DNA from 3 places in the Plantactinospora sp. DSM 117369 genome. Region 2 is predicted to be linked to each of the others. Evidence: riboswitches for the same ligand, from Rfam matches in the RefSeq annotation. Region 2 holds a riboswitch; each other region holds the start of a gene.
The links. Region 2 has a riboswitch for cyclic di-AMP ahead of ACSMXO_RS35680 (coiled-coil domain-containing protein). Riboswitches for the same ligand answer to the same signal wherever they lie in the genome.
Positions count from the first base shown of each region.

Region 1 (5,480 bases), 1.7 Mb from region 2:
GCTCCTCGGGTTGTGGAACCACGCCTTCTGCCCGAGATACCAGATCGCCGTCCAGTCGCCCTGCCGGCCGGCGAGCGCGTAGGTCTGGCCGGCCGAGGCCCGGGCACCGTGGTCGGAGATGTGCATGGTGTTCGGGGTGCCGTCCGGGCGCAGCGCGATGTCGTTCACCAGCGGCGCGTCGGCGGCCGGCGCGGTACGCAGGATCACCGACGACGATCCCCGGGCCGGGCACGGCACCCCGGCGGTCTCGCAGCCGGTGAAGGCCGGCCGGTTGGTGGCGAAGTCCGGATCGATGGTGACCAGGCCGGCGGCGGGCAGGCCGATGCCCCGGAACGGCGCCTTGAGCAGGTCGAAGTAGTGCGACCAGTCCCAGTACGGGCCCGGATCCCAGTGCATGCCGCGCACGTTCGCCGGCAGGATGCCCGGGACGTTGTCGTGCCCGATGACGTGGTCGCGGTCCAGCGGGATGTCGTACCGGTCGGCGAGGTAGCGGACGAGTTTGGCCGAGGTCCGGTACATCGCCTCGGTGTACCAGGTGCCCTGGGCGGCGAAGCCCTCGTGTTCGAGGCCGATCGCCTTGGCGTTGACGTACCAGTTGCCGGCGTGCCAGGCCACGTCCTTGCCCTTCACGTGCTGCGCGATGTGCCCGTCCGCCGAGCGGAGCGTGTACTGCCAGCTCACGTAGGTCGGGTCCTGCACCAGCCGCAGCGTGGTGTCGTAGCTGCCCTCGGTGTCGTGGATGACGATGTACTCGATCTTCTGCCGGCCCGGCCGGTCGGAGAGGTCGTGGTTGCCGTAGTCGCCGTCCCCGAACGCCTGGTAGGGGGCCGGAATCCACTCGCAGGAGATGTCGCGCGGGCACTCCAGCCCGTCCGGACGGGGCGTGCCGGGCAGGCCGAGCCGGTCCAACCAGGAGCGCTGCGGTGCGATCCCGGGGCGGCCGGGCAGGGTGATCCGATGGCCGTCGTCGGTGGTCCGGGTGGCGCCCTCGGCGAGGGTCCGGTACACCTCGTCGGCGAAGGCCGCCGCGGCATCCGCGCGGTCGCTGCCGGCGTACCGGGCCACCGCGCCGTACCAGGCCGCCGGGTCGCTGGCCGGGCCTGTCGGCGCGGCCAGCGCCTGCTGGTACGACGCCAGCAGCGCCGCCCCGCCCCGGATGTTCGCCGCCGGTTCGGCGCGGAGTAGGTGTTCGTCGACCCCGGTCAGCGCGGCGGCGGCGTCCAGGGTCTGCCCGCCGGGCGGTGCGTCGCCGGTCCGGTCGGCGTACGGCCCGGCCGGTCCGGTCACCGGTCGGGCGGGTCGGGCGTCGTCACCGCGCCGGTCCTCGCCGTGCTCGGGGTGTTCCGGCTCGGCGGCCAGCCCGGCGACGTCGGTCAGGTGCATCGGGCCGTACCCGCCGCTGGTGCTCGGCGTGCCGGCGTTCGTGTCCCAGCGAGATTCCAGATAGGAGACGCCGAGCAGCACGCTCTCGGGTACGCCGAACTCGGCCGCCGCGGCGGCGTACTCCTGTTGCCGGGTGTCGGGGGATGTGACGGTGGCTGGCGCGGGGCTGGCCGGCAGCAGCGCGGCGGCGCCGACGACTGCGGCCCCGATCGCGATTCTCCTGCTCAGCGGGTGTCTGGTGGGAAGCATCGAACCTCCATGAGCCGGGGGTGGGCCTGAAGATCACCCTCCACCCGGGACCGGTGCCCGTCAATACCTGCCGACAGAGCTCGTCGCTATGCAGAAAACTTTCACCGACACGCAGCGTGTTCGGCGTGTCCCAGTGGCTCCCACCGTCAGCGACCGGTCCGATACCTAACGAATCGACTCAGATCACGGGGTTGCGTTTGGATAACACCCTTCTCTAGTGTTGGGGACCGTCGAGCCGACGGCAGGCCGCCTAGCCGGGCGGCGACGTCTCGACACCGCCGAATCGTCACACTCAGCGAACCGGGGACCCGAGCTTCATGGGGTGAATCCGCGTCTCACGCGGTAGGGCGACAATCTTCCCGCCCGAACCCGTCAGCTAACCCGGTAGGCGGGCTACGGAAGAAGGAGTACGGACCCCGGTGGCTCCCCCTGCCCCGTCGCGGTCGCCATCCCTCCGGTCGGCATCCACCGACGCCGGGAACGCGAAACCGCGCCCTCGAAGGTCCATTCTCGCCATCGCGCTCACCGCACTGGCCAGCGCCGCGGTGTTGCTCACCGGCACGACGCCGGCGCTCGCCGAACCGTCGGTGGCCGAGATCGAGCAGCAGATCGACACCGCCTGGCGCAAGCTGGAGCCGGTCGTCGAGAAGCACAACGCCACCCGGCAGGACCTGGCCGCGAAGAAGAAGCAGGCCGCCGCCCTGCAGAAGAAGATCGCCCCGCTCCAGTCGCAGATCGACGCCGCGATGAACCGGGTGAGCGACTTCGCGGTGCAGGCGTACAAGGGTGACAAGGCCTCGGCGGTCAACGCCCTGCTCACCTCGAAGTCGCCGACCGCGCTGGTCGGCCAGCTCTCGGTGCTCGACCAGTTCGCGCGGCAGCAGCAGCGCGAGGTGCAGGCGGTCGTCGACCTCAAGGACAAGTACGCCTCCCAGAAGGCTCCGCTGGACCGGCTGGTCAGCCAGTTGACCAAGACCGAGAAAGAGCTGGCGGCGAAGAAGAAGGAGATCGACGCCGAGGTCGAGCGGTTGCAGAAGCTGCGGATCCAGGCGTACGGGAACGGCTCGGCCGGCCCGCTGCGGCCCGCACCCTGCCCGGCCACCTACCCTGGAGGTGCGGCCGGCAAGGCGGTCAAGTTCGCCTGTGCCCAGATCGGCAAGCCGTACAAGTGGGGTGCCGAAGGCCCCGGCTCGTACGACTGCTCTGGCCTGACCCTGGCGGCCTGGAACCAGGGCGGCGTGTCGCTGCCGCACAACGCCCGGGCGCAGCGCAGCCAGACGGCCAGCATCAGCCGCTCCGCGCTACGCCCCGGTGACCTGGTCTTCTACTACGCCGACCTCAGCCACGTCGGCATGTACGTCGGCGACGGCTGGATCGTGCACGCCTCCCGGGCCGGCGAACCCATCAAGATGAAGCGGATGGACGACGGCGAGATCCACAGCTTCGGCAGACCCGGCTGACGCCTGCCGGACCGAGTCAACGGCAGAACCCCCGTCGCGCAGGTGCGGCGGGGGTTCTTGCCATTCGGTTCTGTTCGCGTTCCAGCTTCCGGTCGGGCCCGGTCCGGGCCGTTCGGTGCCGGTGTGCTGCTGCTGTCGACCGCGGCGTCAGCGGGTGGGCCAGGTGCGCCAGTTCTGCCAGGAGCGGCTCGGGGTGGGGCCGCGCTGCCCCTGGTAGCGCGAGCCGTAGACGGCCGACCCGTACGGGTGGGCGGACGGCGACGAGAGCCGGAAGATGCAGAGCTGACCGATCTTCATCCCGGGCCAGAGCCGGATCGGCAGGTTGGCCACGTTCGACAGCTCCAGCGTGACGTGCCCGGAGAAGCCGGGGTCGATGAAGCCCGCGGTCGAGTGGGTGAGCAGGCCGAGCCGGCCCAGACTCGATTTTCCTTCGAGTCTTCCCGCCAGCTGGTCGCCGAGGGAGATCACCTCCAGCGTGGAGGCGAGCACGAACTCACCCGGGTGCAGCACGAACGGCTCGCCGTCCGGCACGTCGACCAGCGAGGTCAGGTCGTCCTGCTGCACCGCCGGGTCGATGTGCGTGTAGAGGTGGTTGTTGAAGACCCGGAAGAGCCGGTCCAGGCGTACGTCGATGCTCGACGGCTGCACCAGCGCGGGCTCGAACGGCTCGAGCGCGAGCGTGCCCGCCTTGATCTCGATCACTAGGTCGTGGTCGGAGAGCAGCACCGGATCACCTTAGCGAGTCGTGCGAAGTCGACGGGCCGCGACCTCGCCGATGGGTGGGATCGGGGTAGGTGATCGAACATGTGTTCGATAGAATGTACCCATGGCATCCTGGTCCGAATTCGCCTCTGACGAGCCCCGACTCGCCGACGCGATCCGCGTCCTCATCCAGCAGTACGGCCCGGGTCTCGGCTACCTGGCGACCGTGCGCGCCGACGGTGGGCCGCGCGTGCACCCGGTGTCCCCGGTCATCACCGACGAGGGACTCTTCTGTTTCGTCGTCGACTCTCCGAAGCGGCGCGACCTCGAACGGGACGGGCGCTACGCGCTGCACTCGTTCCCTCCCGAGGACAGCGACGACGAGGCGTACGTCGCCGGCCGGGCCCGACCGGTGACCGACCAGGCGCGGGTGGACCAGCTCGCCGGCAACCTGCGGGCCGCACCGCAGGTCGACTGGCGGCTCTTCGAGTTCACCGTCGACGTGGCGATGGTTGCCCGGCACGGCAGCAACGGCGCCACGCCGCTTGCCGCCGGAGACCGGTCCGAGCGTCCCGCCGTGCAGGTCTGGCTCGACCCGGCCGGCGCGGCCGGCGGTCCCGAGGGCAGTGCCGCCGCCGCGCCAAAGCGACGCGGCCGGCGCCGGGCCGTCGAAGAGGCGCCGGTCCCGGCGTCCTGACCTACGGCTCGCGGAACGCCTTCCACGCCCTGAGCATCCGGAGCGCCTGCCCAAAGGTGAACTCGTACATGCAGGCGTCGACCGAGTAGTCCATGAAGTTGTGGATCGGGTCGAGGCCCGGCCTTGTCGTGCAGGTGTCCCGTCGCTGCGGGCAGCCGAAGCCCGGCTCCGCCTCGGCGGGCGTGTCGAAGACGTGATCGCCTCGACCCGCGCAGCCCTCCTGGAAGGTGTGGTAGAGGTTCAGCCAGTGTCCGATCTCGTGGGTTGCGGTGTCACCCGCGTTGTACGGCGCCGCCGTGCCGCCCGGCAGCGACTCGGCGAGTACCACCACCCCGTCGTGCGGGTCGAACTCGCGCTTCGGAAAGGACGCCCAGCCGAGCAGTTCGTCGTCCAGTAGTCCGGTGTAGACGTTCAGGGTGTGCTTGCCGCCGACCCGCAGCGCACGCTTCATCTGCGCCTCCGCCGGGCTCTCCGGCACGATCGGATACCAGGCCGGGTTCACCACCCGGTTCACCTTCCTCAGCCTGAAATGGAACGGCGTCCAGGCCCCACCGGTACGCCCGCCGAACGAGTCGTTCAACACCTTCAGTTGGGTGTTGATCAGTGACAGTGGGATGTCCCCGTCGGCCCGGGTCCGCCGCTCGCTGATCACGTGGAACACCACGTTGACGGTGATCCTGAGCCTCGCCGATACGCCAAGCGGTGCCACCCCGACCCGTTGTGCGTACGCCGAGTCCACCGCACGATCCAGTTCGGCGGCCTCGGTCGGAGTCAGCTCGTTCGGCTCGGTGGTGTGCGCCGCTCCGGGCCGCATTTTCCCATCTGGATGAGCCTCGGTCGTCTCGGCGCAGCCCGGTCCGCCGGACCCTCCGGCCGAGCCCGGGGGTGCCGCCACCACCGGACCGGGTCCGAGCAGCAGGACGAGAAAGATGCTCGCCATGCCGGTCATGCCGGAACGCGACGACGGTCGCAGTCCACGAAACGCCATT
Region 1 is NZ_CM132446.1:121,304-126,783, forward strand. Features, by position in the region: gene ACSMXO_RS00545 (N-acetylmuramoyl-L-alanine amidase) at 1-1,632, opposite strand, end outside; cyclic di-AMP (ydaO/yuaA leader) riboswitch at 1,899-2,039, shown strand; gene ACSMXO_RS00550 (C40 family peptidase) at 2,052-3,092, shown strand; gene dcd (dCTP deaminase) at 3,240-3,818, opposite strand; gene ACSMXO_RS00560 (pyridoxamine 5'-phosphate oxidase family protein) at 3,919-4,491, shown strand; gene ACSMXO_RS00565 (zinc metalloprotease) at 4,493-5,479, opposite strand.
Region 1: linked by a shared signal. The riboswitch ahead of ACSMXO_RS00550 (C40 family peptidase) and the one ahead of ACSMXO_RS35680 (coiled-coil domain-containing protein) in region 2 are both predicted to bind cyclic di-AMP.

Region 2 (6,028 bases):
GTCGCAGGCGCGGCCCTTCGGATGCTCGAACGGACCACCGGGCCGGAAGCAGCCGACGAACCTCTTGAAGCCCGCCCGGCGCACCTCGTTGTACATGTGCAGCGTCCGGGCGGTGATGCAGCCGCCGGTGGTCGGGTCGTCCCGGTTGCAGGGCAGCCCCGGGAAGCCGTCCGCCATCCCCGGCCCGGGCCGGGCGACCGGCGAGGTTGCCGCCACCAGACCCTTGTCGGGGCGCGAGTTGCCGCCCACCAGGGCGAGCGCCTTCTTCGCGTCCGACTGCTGCTTCTTGATGATCTTCTCTTGCGCGGCCTGCTTGGCGACCTCCTCGTCGATCGCCTTCTTGGCCGCGCCGACCTCGTCCCGCGCCGCGTTGAGCGCCCGGAGCTTGCTGTTGTTGAACAGGTTCAGCTCGTTGAGCGCCGAAGCCCGCTCCATGAACGAATCGGACGAGTCGGCAGAGCCGTTGCTCAGCAGCATCGCGATGGCGCTGAGCTTGCCGCTGCGGTAGGACTCGGCCGCGATCTCGCTCGCCTCCGGAGTGAGTGCCGCCAGCCGGGCCTCCGCCTGCTTCAACTGGTTGCCGAGCTGCTGCTGCCGTCGCTGGGACTTGGTGCGTTCGGCCTTCGCTTCGGCGAGCCGCTTACCTGCGCTGGCGAGCACGTCCCCGAGCACCGGCGAGTCGGCCTCTTCCTGAGGGGCCGGTTTCGGCGCGGGCGCCGCCGACGCCTCCGACGGAACCACGACCAGAGCTGCGGCGGTGAGCAGTGCCAGGGCAGTCGCCAGCCTTCGGCGTAGGGGTGCCCTCACATGTATCCCTTCCGTCGGCCGCCGACCGGGTTAGCTGACGGGTTCGGGATGGAAGTGGTCCCTACCGCTGTCGCGGATTCACCCCAGGGGTGCGTGGGTCCCCGGCTCGCCGTGTGGCGATTAGGCGGCGATCAGCGCCGGACCACGCGGTATCCGGCGGCTATGAACGGCAGACAGCATACCCGGTTTCACTTCCGGAATGGCAAGACCCGTTCGCGGCTAAAGGCGTTGCGAGACAACGACTATCAGTAATCACCGCGTGTCGGACGCATCGAAGGACGTGCTTTGCCCGCCATTATCGACTAGCTGCTGTCGGCTATTTACCAAGCGCGTTCCCACCCGTCCGACGTGCGGAAACACGTCCAGGTTGGTCGGTGGGTGATTCTCCGGTCACCGCCTGCGCCAGGGCGTTGTGCCGAACAGCACACCGGCCACGGTACCGGCCGAGAGGAGACCCGCTGTCACCGCGCCCCGGTGCTGGGACAGCCAGAGTTGCGGACTCCGTGCCCGGTACGGCGTGTCGAACGCGCCGTGTGCGCCCGGGTCCGCCCCGGTGCCGTCGTCGACCGGGTGCCAGAGGTTGGCCGGTCGGCTCCGGTCGGCTGGCTGCTCCGTCTGCTGGCCGGAGTACCCGGTCCGGGCCAGGTACCGGTCGAGCAGCCCGGGCAGGCACCGGTTGCCGAGGATGGTGCCGACGGTCGAGGCGCCCACCCAGTACTCCCGCCGGCCCGGCCGGTCGGCCGCGTACATGACGGCCCGGGCCGCCAACTCGGGCTGGTAGATCGGTGGTACCGGTCGGGCCCGGTTGCGCAGCCGGGACAGCACCCAGTCGAACTGCGGGGTGTTCAGCGCCGGCAGGTGCACCATGGTGAGCCGGACCGGGCTCCGGTCGTGCAGCAGTTCACAGCGCAGCGACTCGGTGAACCCGACGATGGCGTGCTTCGCGCCGCAGTACGCGGACTGCAGCGGGATCGACCGGTAGGCCAGTGCCGACCCGACCTGCACGATCGTGCCGGTCCCGCGCGGCAACATCCGGTCGAGCGCGGCCCGGGTGCCGTGGACGTACCCGAGATAGCAGACCTCGGTCACCCGCCGGAACTCCTCCGGCCCGATCTCCGTGAAGGGCGCGAACACCGAGGCCATGGCGTTGTTGACCCACAGGTCGATCGGCCCGAGTTCGCTGGTCACCCGGTCCGCCGCCGCCTCGATCTGGCGGTGGTCCGCCACGTCGGTCTCGATCGGCAGCGCCACACCCCCGGCCGCGCGGACGTCCTCGGCCGCGCCCCGCAAGCCGCTCCCGCCCCGGGCCAGCAGGGCGAGCCGCATCCCCCGGCGGGCCAGCAGCCGGGCCGTCGCCCGGCCGACCCCGGCACTCGCTCCGGTGATCACCGCTACCCGCGCCGCAGGTCGCCCGCGCATCCCGCTCCCCCGTCCCGAACCTCCCCGGATCGCCGGGCGCCGGCTACCCGGCCGAAGCTCCGGCAAACTCCGCCGATCGGGCAGGGCGGCACGGAACGCGGAAGGCGCCGGAGACCGGAGCAACCGGGGCAGGCCACCCGTCCGGGTGAGGATGAACACCGGCCGCGCGGGTAACCGCGTCCGCGATGGTGCGGCGGGTGGAGGAACGAGTGCGCGGACGCGCGGTACCGGCGACGACCGTCGGTGCCGCGCTGGCCGCCCAGGTGGTGCCGGCAGTGACGGTGCTGCCCGGAGTACGGCTGCGGTTCTTCCCCCGGCTGAGCGGGCGCGGCTCCCCCGGGCACGTCGCGCTCACCTTCGACGACGGCCCCGACCCGGCCTCCACCCCGCTCTTCGTCGAGACCCTGGCCGCGCACCAGACCCGCGCAACGTTCTTCCTGCTCGGGTCGATGCTGGCCCGGGCACCGGAGCTCGGCCTGGACCTCGCCGCCGCCGGGCACGAGGTGGCGGTGCACGGCTGGGCGCACCAGAACCTGCTGCTCCGCGGCCCGCACGCGACCTACCGCGACCTGGCCCGGACCCGCGAGCTGATCGGTGCGGTGACCGGCCGGGTACCCCGGTTCTTCCGCCCGCCGTACGGGGTGTTCAGCGCCGCCGCCCTGATGGCCGCGCGCCGGCTGGACCTGACCCCGGTGCTCTGGACCTGCTGGGGGCGGGACTGGACCCGGTCGGCGACCCGCTCCTCGGTACTCGACACGCTGCGCGGCGGGCTGGCCGGTGGCGGCACGGTGCTGCTGCACGACTCCGACTGCACCTCCGCGCCGGGTGCGTGGCGGGCCAGCCTCGCCGCGCTGCCGTACCTGCTGGAGGAGTGCCTCCGCCGGGGCTGGCGGGTCGGCCCGCTCGGCGAACACGGTTGATCCGGCGCCCGCGATCGCCTCCGGGACAGGGCGGCCCCGACCGGCGCGCCGAGTGCGACGCGCCCGGGGAGCGTGCTCAGCCCACCCGGTCGGTCACCTCACCGGGCACCGCCTCGGCGCGGCTGCCCGGTAGGGCCGGTACGGCCGGTACGGCGGTGCTGGCCGCCTGCCGCGCGCCGGCGAGCGGGTGCCGGGCCCGGGTCACCACGCCGGCGTGCGCCCGCCGCGCCGCCTGGAGCGCGGTGAAGAGCCCGTACGCCCCGCGACCCACCAGCCGGTGCTTGAGCCCAGCCGCGCCGCCCGGCGGCTGGTAGCCGGCCGGTGGCAGGTGGGCCCGGTACCGGGTGACGATCTCGGCGAAGAACTCGCGGCGGCGGCTCGGCGGCACCCGCCGGGGATGGCCGAGCACCTGCAACAGGTGCCAGATCATCCGCTGGAAGATCAGGTGTCGCAGCTCGGCCGGCACCGCCGGGTCGGCGTCCAGGCCGGCCAGGACACGGTCCCAGTGCGCGAAGACCTCGAAGTGCCGCTCGCTGACCGTAGCGGTGATCGCCCCCTCCGGGCGCTGCCGATAGGCGTAGCAGCACCGGTCCAGCAGGGTGATCCGCCGCGCGGCGAGCATCAGCGGGAAGCTGAACGAGACGTCCTCGTACCAGCCGGGGCCGAAGGTGAGACCCAGGTCGAGGAGGAACCGGCGCCGGATCACCTTGTTGCAGGTGATGTGCAGCACCGACAGCAGGGCCGGTCGCTCCCCCAGCGTGAACGTCTCCGGCACCGGACTCCCGGCGCCGACCTGGGAGAGCGACAGGTGCCGGGTCCCGCCGTTCGGGTAGTACCGGGTGTACGCGGTGACCAGCAGGTCGGGCCGGGTCCGGGTCAGCCGCTCGGCGACGGCACTGAGGCTTCCCTCGGGCAGCCAGTCGTCGCCGTCGACGAACCAGACGTACTCGCCGGTGGCCCGGGACAGGCCGGCGTTGCGGGCCGCCCCGAGCCCCTGGTTGCGGCCGAGGGTGACCACCACCAGCCGGGAGTCGCGTTCGGCGTACCGGGCCAGGATCGCCGCGCTGCCGTCGCTGGAACCGTCGTCCACCGCCACCAGCTCAAGGTCGCGGAAGGACGTGTCGAGAATGGAGTCCAGGCAGTCGGCCAGGTACTCCCGCACCTGGTAGACCGGGACTATCACGCTGAGCAGGGTCACCGTGGCAACCTCCGGTGGAGGACGGAGACCGAATAGTAGCGCCGAGTAATCGACCGCCACGCGCTCAGTAACTGTCGAGTGACCAAATTGTGATTTGTCGCTTCGATCAACACCTGTCCGGATCGGCCGGTGGACCGGACCGGCGGCCCCGGCCGGTCACCCGCACGGCCCCGCTCAGAGCCCCGCCACCCAGTTCCACAGGTCGACGACCCACTCGGTCTGGCGCAGGTACGCCACCCCGACCCCGGCCAGGAAGAGCCCGGTGACCAGGTGCGCGCCCCGGGCACTGCGGCGTACCCGGCCGAGCTGGCGCTCCCAGACCACCCGGCCGACCAGCCGGGCCAGCGCGAAGAGGCCGACCGCGACGAAGAGGGTCAGCACGAAGGTGACCACCGGACTGGTCAGGTCGCCCCGGGCCGAGATCGCCCAGATCCCCCAGCAGACGAAGGCGAAGAGGCCACCCAGCATGCTCCAGTGCCGTCCGATGCGCAGCTGCCGCCAGTGGTAACCCGGCGGGAGCTGCTGCCGCTCCTGCTCCGCCACCGGCCACCCGGTGCCGGTCGGCTCGTGCGGCGCCTCGGGCTCGGTACGCGGCCGCGGCACCCCGACCTGCGCCACACCCCGCCGGAAGCCCTCGGGCCCCGGCGGCATCCCCGGTCCCTCCGCACCGGGCGGCATCTCGACGGTCCGCTCGGCCCAGGGCTGCGTCTGGTCTGCCATCTGTCCTGTCCTCCCCATCGGCTCGGGCCCGGAACCCGTCCCAGTTCCGAGGGTAGCCAGCCGGTACACAGCGCGCCGAGCCAGCATCGACCGGTGCCGCCGCCTTCGGCCGGCACCCCATACCGCCCCCCGGCGAGCTTCCGATCCCGCGACCGGCATGGCACCGGCCGGTAGGGTCAGCACGTGACCGATCCGTGCGAGGTCCTCGGCCGGCTCGAACCTGCCGCTGAGGACGCCGACGAGCGGAGCGAGGAGGGGGCATGACCGAGCGGAGCGAGGGCATCAGCCAGCCCAGGCTCGCAGGTCATGACGCCGACGAGCGGAGCGAGGAGGGGACATGACCGAGCGGAGCGAGGGCATCAGCCAGCCCAGGCTCGCAGGTCATGACGCCGACGAGCGAAGCGAGGAGGAGGCATGACCGATCCGGAACGTCGGCGGCGGAGGCTGCGCCACGACCCGTCGAGCGGTGGCGGCGGCCAGCCCGGGGAGGGCCGTCGCGGCGGAGACCCGGGCATTGGGCCGGGAGCCGGGGACGACCGGGACGCGGAACGCGGCCTGCGCGGGCTGATCGGCTCGGGCGCCTCCCAGGTGAGTGTCGGGGCGGCGATGCGGGCCCGGGACGCGGCCCGGCCGACCGAGGCCGACCTCGCCGAGGCGGCCGAACGGCTGGTGCTGGTCCGGCGCAACTGGGTGCCCCGGGACGAGCTGCCGCGCGGCGGCCGCTGAGCGCCCGCCGCCGGCCAGCGGGGCGGGCGGCTCGGCCCCGCTACGACGCCGGCAGCGCCGGCAGCGCGCCGGAGCGCTCGTACTCGGCGACCTGCCCGATCCGCCGCGCGTGCCGCTCGTTGCCGGAAAACGGCGTGGTGAGGAACGCCTCCACGATTGCGGTCGCCTCGTCCAGGGTGTGCTGGCGAGCACCGATCGCGACCACGTTCGCGTCGTTGTGCTCCCGGGCGAGCTGGGC
Region 2 is NZ_CM132446.1:8,365,334-8,371,361, forward strand. Features, by position in the region: gene ACSMXO_RS35680 (coiled-coil domain-containing protein) at 1-807, opposite strand, end outside; cyclic di-AMP (ydaO/yuaA leader) riboswitch at 811-944, opposite strand; gene ACSMXO_RS35685 (SDR family oxidoreductase) at 1,198-2,226, opposite strand; gene ACSMXO_RS35690 (polysaccharide deacetylase family protein) at 2,436-3,146, shown strand; gene ACSMXO_RS35695 (glycosyltransferase) at 3,223-4,344, opposite strand; gene ACSMXO_RS35700 (hypothetical protein) at 4,519-5,064, opposite strand; gene ACSMXO_RS35705 (hypothetical protein) at 5,479-5,790, shown strand; gene ACSMXO_RS35710 (ribose-5-phosphate isomerase) at 5,831-6,028, opposite strand, start outside.

Region 3 (6,028 bases), 4.2 Mb from region 2:
GCTCACCCTCGCCGGTGGCCGCGGCGCGGACACCACCGCCACCACCATCGAAGTTCCCCCGTCCTACTCGGACGGGATCCCCACGGACCTGGCCCAGACCCCGGCCGGAAGCGTCGCGCGGCTCTACGCGCAGTTCGCCCGCGACCTGGCCGACGGCACCCATACCGTGCCCGACTTCGAGCACGCTCTCAACCGGCACCGCCTCATCGACGCCGTCGAACGCTCCTCGCACACCGGCGTCGCCCGATCCCTGAAGGGACCAACCACCGGCCGGCGCCCTGGCGCCGGCCGCCCTGAACAGTCGGAGTCAATGACGTGAGAGCGATAGGGCTGCTGCGCCACGGCGGACCCGAGGTACTGGAGGTCGTCGAGCGGCCGACTCCGCACGCCGGACCGGGCGAGGTCCGGATCCGGGTACGCGCCGCGGCCGTCAACCCCGCCGACACCCTGATCCGGGCCGGCGTGACGCCTATCCGGCAACGCGGAACGGAACCGGTCATCCCCGGCCTGGATGTCGCCGGCACCATCGACGAGATCAGCTCCGGCACCAACCGCCGCCTCGCTATCGGCGACCGCGTGATGGCAATGGTCAACCCCACCCGCCCGGCCGGCGGCGGGTACGCCGAATGGGTCGTGCTTCCCGAGTCGTGGGTCGTCCCGGCACCGGCCGGGGCGAGTCACGCCGAGGCGGCCACGCTCCCGATGAACGGGCTCACCGCCCTGCATGCCCTTGACCAGCTACGCCTGACCCCGGGCAGCACCCTCGCCGTCACCGGCGCGGCCGGGGCGGTCGGAGGCTACGCCGTACAACTGGCCAAGGCCGCCGGGCACCGCGTGCTGGCCGACGCCGCCCCACAAGACGCCGACCTCGTCGCGTCGCTGGGCGCCGACCGCACCGTCGCCCGCGGGCCTGGGGTCGCCGATCGCTTCCGCGCGCTCACCACCGACGGTGTCGACGCGGTCGTCGACACCGCGATCATCGGCGCCCCGCTGCTCACGGCCATCCGCCGTGGCGGCTCCCTGGCCTACGTACGCGGCGTGCCGGACCACCCGGCGTTCGAGCGGGCGGCCGCGACGCGCGGCGTGACCCTCGTCTACGCCTACGTGCACGACTACGACGGGCGACGCGACAAACTCGACCTGCTCCGCCGGCTCGCCGACGAAGGACGGCTCAGCCTCCGAGTCGCCGACACCTTCCCGCCGGAGCAGGCGGCGCAAGCCCATCGGCTCCTGGCGGCCGGCGGCGTCCGGGGCCGACTCGTCATCGAGTTGTGAGCCCGCTGGCGAGCCGGTGGCCACGGCACCAGACCGGGATCGCGTCCCGGCGGTGGGACACCAGCCGAGGTCGACGCGGCCTACCGGAAGCCCTCCCATCGGGCGGGGTGTGCTGGCGGGTCGTGGCGGCCCAGTTCGCCGAAGGTGACGGGCCGCGGCGGCGGCCCCGCCCGCCGACAACAACGCCCCACCTTCAACCGCCCCCGGCTGACACAGACGTCCAGCGGGGCGCCAGAGGCAGATTCCGGCGTGCCTTCAGGAACAGGTGGTAGCCACTGTCGCGGCGACGCTGCCGGTAGGCCAGCGGTTGCACCGGCCACCGGCAGCTTGCCCGTCGACCTCGTCTGTGGGCCGAAGGGTGGGGTGATCAGGCGGAGTAGCCGCGGGTTCCGATCCAGTTCGCCATGTTGATGGTGCTCATCCAGTAGCTGGCCGGACCGAACATCCCCGATGAGTCCGACACCTTCACCATGCGCCCGTCGTCGCTGTAGCCGACGAGTGCGATGTAGTGCCCGCCCGGGAAGTCATGCCACGTCCCGTCGGCATCGGTGGCGCCGCCGGCGATGTTCGCCACGATGGCGTAGCCGTTGCTGGTCGCCCGCACCACGTCGGCCTGGAGTCGATCCATCTGCGCGGGTGTCGCGTCCTGTCCCGGAATCATCCGGGTGCGGTACCAGTTGCTTCCGACCATCTCGTTGAGCACACGAGTCGTGTCCTCGGCGGAGTCAGTGCCGTTGACCGTGGTTCGCAGGCCCCGGGCAAGCTGGTCCTGGCTCACATCGATTCCACGAGCGCTGAGTGCGTTACGCACCGCGGCGGGCCCGCAGTAATAGAAGTTGGGCTGATACTCGAAGGACGCGTCGAGCACTTTTTCTGCGGGAGCATCGGGCTGCGCCGGTTGTGACGGCTCGTCGGCAGGTGCCACCGAACGGGATTCAGGACCGGTCGACGCCCCGGTGTCCGGGTCGGCGGCGGCCGGAACAAGTGACTGCGCTGTGGCGCCGCTGGAGGTTCCCTCTGGCGGTTGGTTGAGCAGGGCTCCGGCTGTCGCGGCTGTCGCGGCTGTCACGACGGCGGCGGACAATAGGCCCAGCCTCTGTGCCCGGCGAAGGGCGCCAGGTCGGAACAGGCTACGCGATGGTTCTTCGAGCATGCACGGTCTCCTTCCCATGCCGCCGACCGGGTTAGCTGACGGGTTCGGGCGGGGAAAGAGGATGCCCTACCTGGCCTCTTGGCCTACGGATTCACCCCAAGATGCGATGGGTCCCCGGCTCGCTGAAAGCGATTAGGCGGGCCCGATTCGACGCCATTGGTCAATGACTGACAACCGAATCAGGCGGCGCCGACGCTACGAGGAGCCGATCAGGGATGCCAAACGCTCACCCAATCATGTGAGCCACCGCACTCACATCGCGTGCGTTCCCGGCCAGGTATACGCAGCGACGTAAAGGATGTTGGAAAACGTCACGAACGGGTCCTCCGGTGATACCGGCCGTGAAGGCGGTCGACCGTCAGCACGGCTGGCGCAGGCCGCTATCGAAGCGCGAGTGCTCCTCGTCGCATGCGGCGTCGGTCCGTCCGGTACGAGATAGCGCCGCGCGGCTTGTACACGGACAGGATGGTGGCGACGAGCAGAAGCAGCAGCGCGGCGGTCCCGTGAAGCAGCGGCGAGGTTCCCAAGGCACGCAGGTCGTTTCCCGGCAACGCCGGGTCGGTGGCCGCTTGCGCGATGTGGCCGACTGTCTGCGTGTACATCAGCAGGACGGCGGTGGCCAGGATGTTCAGGATGAGTTTGAACAGAACCCAGTAGTGTCGGGTGAGGCCCCAACTGGTGCCTGATGCCTGGACGATTCCGGTCACGAGCGAGGCGATGCTCAGGGGCACGAGGGCGTACCAGGTGACCGGTTCCATCGCCAGGTAGGCGGCTCGTACCAGCTGCGTGTCCTGGTTGGCTAGCCCGACGGCGGCGAGGACGACGAAGACCAGGACGGCGCCGAGCCAGCCGACGGAGAACGTGACATGCGCGGTAAGCGCGAACCGGCGCAGGCGGGGACCCATCATCAATGAACCTTTTTCAACCTCCCCTTGCGGTCCGGCGGACCGCAAGGTCGGACGCGGTGCGTGAGCGTCGCGCGGTCCAGGTTGAAAAAGGTTCAATGGCCGCCGTCGGGCGGCATGTGACCGCCGGATGTGCCGGGCACGCCGGAGGTGGGGGTGTCACCGGTGGGCAGGTGACGGCTGGGGCCGTGGCCACCGCCGGCGAACATCCCGAGGAGGAGCAGCAGCACCAGCGCACCGATGCCGATACCGAACACTTTCACCCAGGCTGGGGTGGCTGCGCGGCTGGTGCCGGGATCGAGGGCGGCGTGGCCAGGTGAGTCAGGCATGGGTTCTCCGAGGCAGGTACGAGTTTGTCGTGATCCGGATTCGACCCCAGTTTTACGAGACAGACTGTCGCTGTCAAGCCAGATCGTCATCGGATCGTCATGGTGTATCCTGGTGACGTGCCTAGACTGTGGAACGAGACGATCGAGGCGCACCGGCGCGATGTCCGCGACGCGATTCTGGACGCGACCTGGTCGCTGGCGGCCGCGCACGGGCCGCTGTCGGTGACGATGTCGCAGGTCGCGGAGAAGGTCGGCATCGGGCGGGCGACGCTGTACAAGTACTTCCCGGACGTCGAGGCGATCCTGCGGGCGTGGCACGAGCGACACGTGGCCGGGCACCTCGACCAGCTCGCCGAGCGCCGCAACCAGCCCGGCCGGCCCGGCGAGCAGCTCAGCGCGGTGCTGGAGCACTACGCGCGCATCGTCCACGAGCGTGGGCGGCACGGCGGTGATCTTTCCGCGGTGTTGCATCGCGGAGAACAACTCGCACAGGCCCAGCGCGAGCTCCACGATCTGGTCCGGGACCTGTGTGCCGAGGCCGCCGCCGTAGGCGACGTTCGCGGAGATGTCGCGCCAGAGGAGCTCGCGGCCTACTGTCTGGGCGCGCTCACCGCAGCCGGCGGCCTGCCGTCCGAGGCGGCGGTGACGCGCCTGGTCACCGTCACCTTGACGGGGCTACGGCCGCCGGCGTGAACCACCGAGGCGACCGGTGATTCGGGCCGTACGGCTGCCCTGCGATTTGAGGTCGTGCGGCGCGGACAGGTCTCCGCCACGGTTGGTACCGAGTCAGTGTCCCACTGCGGCCATCTCCTCCGTGCGGTCCTCGACGACGCCTTCGCGCATACAGTGCCGGGCGTGGCCGTCGAGCAGGCCGAGGGCCACCTTTGTCCAGTGCCGCCTGGATCGTGGAGATCTGGGTGAACACGTCGATGCAATAGCGGTCGTCGTCGACCATCTTCTCGGGATTCGAGCCGCTGTCACCACCGCCGGCTACGGCATCGCGAACGCCTGACTTCCGCGCTGGGCTGGCGGTCCGCGACGCGGGTCCCCCGGGTCCACGGCGTCGGCGGGCTCTTCCGGTCGACGTGCACCTCGCTGCCCGATCCGGGGTGACGTTGTCCGGAGAACAAGCCGGGCGGGTGGGCCGGGTACACCCGGCCCACCCGCCACTGAACCTTTTTCAACCTCCCCTTGCGGTCCGGCGGACCGCAAGGTCGGACGCGGTGCGTGAGTGTCGCGCGGTCCAGGTTGAAAAAGGTTCACTGATCAGCTACTTACCGCTGAGCATGCTCCGCATCTGGCCGATCTCCGCGGTCTGATCCGCCTTGATCTTCGCGGCCAGGTCCTTCGCGGCCGGGTTTTGCCCCTGCTGCAGTTCGGTGTCGGACATCTGCACCGCTCCCTGGTGATGCTGGATCATCATCTCCAGGAACATGCGGTCGAACTCGCCGCCGTCAGCCTTCTCCAGCGAGGCCATGTCCTGCTCGGACATCATTCCCGGCATTGCCCCGGTGGGGCTGCCGCCGTGCGTGCCATGCCCGCCACTCGACGGCGACGGCATGGGCACGGCCCAGTCTCGCAGCATGGCCGTCATCTGCTCGATCTCGGGCTGCTGCGCCGCCTTGATCTTCGCGGCGAGTTCCTTGACCTTCGGGTCGCTGGCCCTGGCTTCGCCGAGCTCAGCCATCTGCACGGCCTGCTGGTGGTGCGGAATCATCTCCTGAGCGAACGCGATGTCCGCCTGGTTGTACGCCACGGTGGCGGACGCGGTACCAGTGGGGCTGGCGGTGGCCTGATCGTCGCCGTGGCCGCCTCCGTGCGAGGCGCCGCCGCAGCCGGCGGCGAGGGCCACCGGCACGAGGGTGGCCACGACCAGCCCAGCGAGCCGGAAAACGTGTCGGTTGGTGCGCATGACGAAGTGACTCCCTGTAACGAGAACGAAAGGTCGAAGGCAGGCGTGTCCGGCCGACCCGCCCGCAGCGGGCGGATCGGTACCGGCAGGGAGTCGGCCTAGATTCGCCAGATGGACAACGCGGTCAGTGACGGAGGGCCGCAGCCGCTGCCGTCCGCCGCGTCGTTCGCCGCCGTTAGCGGTGACAGCGCTGGCGTGATGGATGGAAAGACGCTGGGTGCCGGGGTCAGAGCCGGTGCCGGGGCGGCCAGTCCGTGGCCCTGGGAGGTGAACTGGCACACCTGTCCGGGATGTCCATGCGGAGTCGTGGGACACGGGTGTTCCGGCGGGCATGCCTGGGCTCCGCGGTCGACCACCGCCTGCCCCACATCCCCGGGCGTCATCGCCTGGGCCACCGCCACGTCGGGCCCCGGCCCGCCCGAATCGTGGTGATGATGACCGCCGGGTGCGACCG
Region 3 is NZ_CM132446.1:2,584,254-2,590,281, forward strand. Features, by position in the region: gene ACSMXO_RS11560 (Gfo/Idh/MocA family protein) at 1-319, shown strand, start outside; gene ACSMXO_RS11565 (NADP-dependent oxidoreductase) at 316-1,275, shown strand; gene ACSMXO_RS11570 (C39 family peptidase) at 1,643-2,428, opposite strand; cyclic di-AMP (ydaO/yuaA leader) riboswitch at 2,434-2,577, opposite strand; gene ACSMXO_RS11575 (DUF2269 domain-containing protein) at 2,809-3,336, opposite strand; gene ACSMXO_RS11580 (hypothetical protein) at 3,429-3,752, opposite strand; gene ACSMXO_RS11585 (TetR/AcrR family transcriptional regulator) at 3,762-4,355, shown strand; partial or broken gene ACSMXO_RS11590 (metal-sensitive transcriptional regulator) at 4,449-4,623, opposite strand; gene ACSMXO_RS11595 (DUF305 domain-containing protein) at 4,933-5,574, opposite strand; gene ACSMXO_RS11600 (DUF6153 family protein) at 5,673-6,028, opposite strand, start outside.
Region 3: linked by a shared signal. The riboswitch ahead of ACSMXO_RS11570 (C39 family peptidase) and the one ahead of ACSMXO_RS35680 (coiled-coil domain-containing protein) in region 2 are both predicted to bind cyclic di-AMP.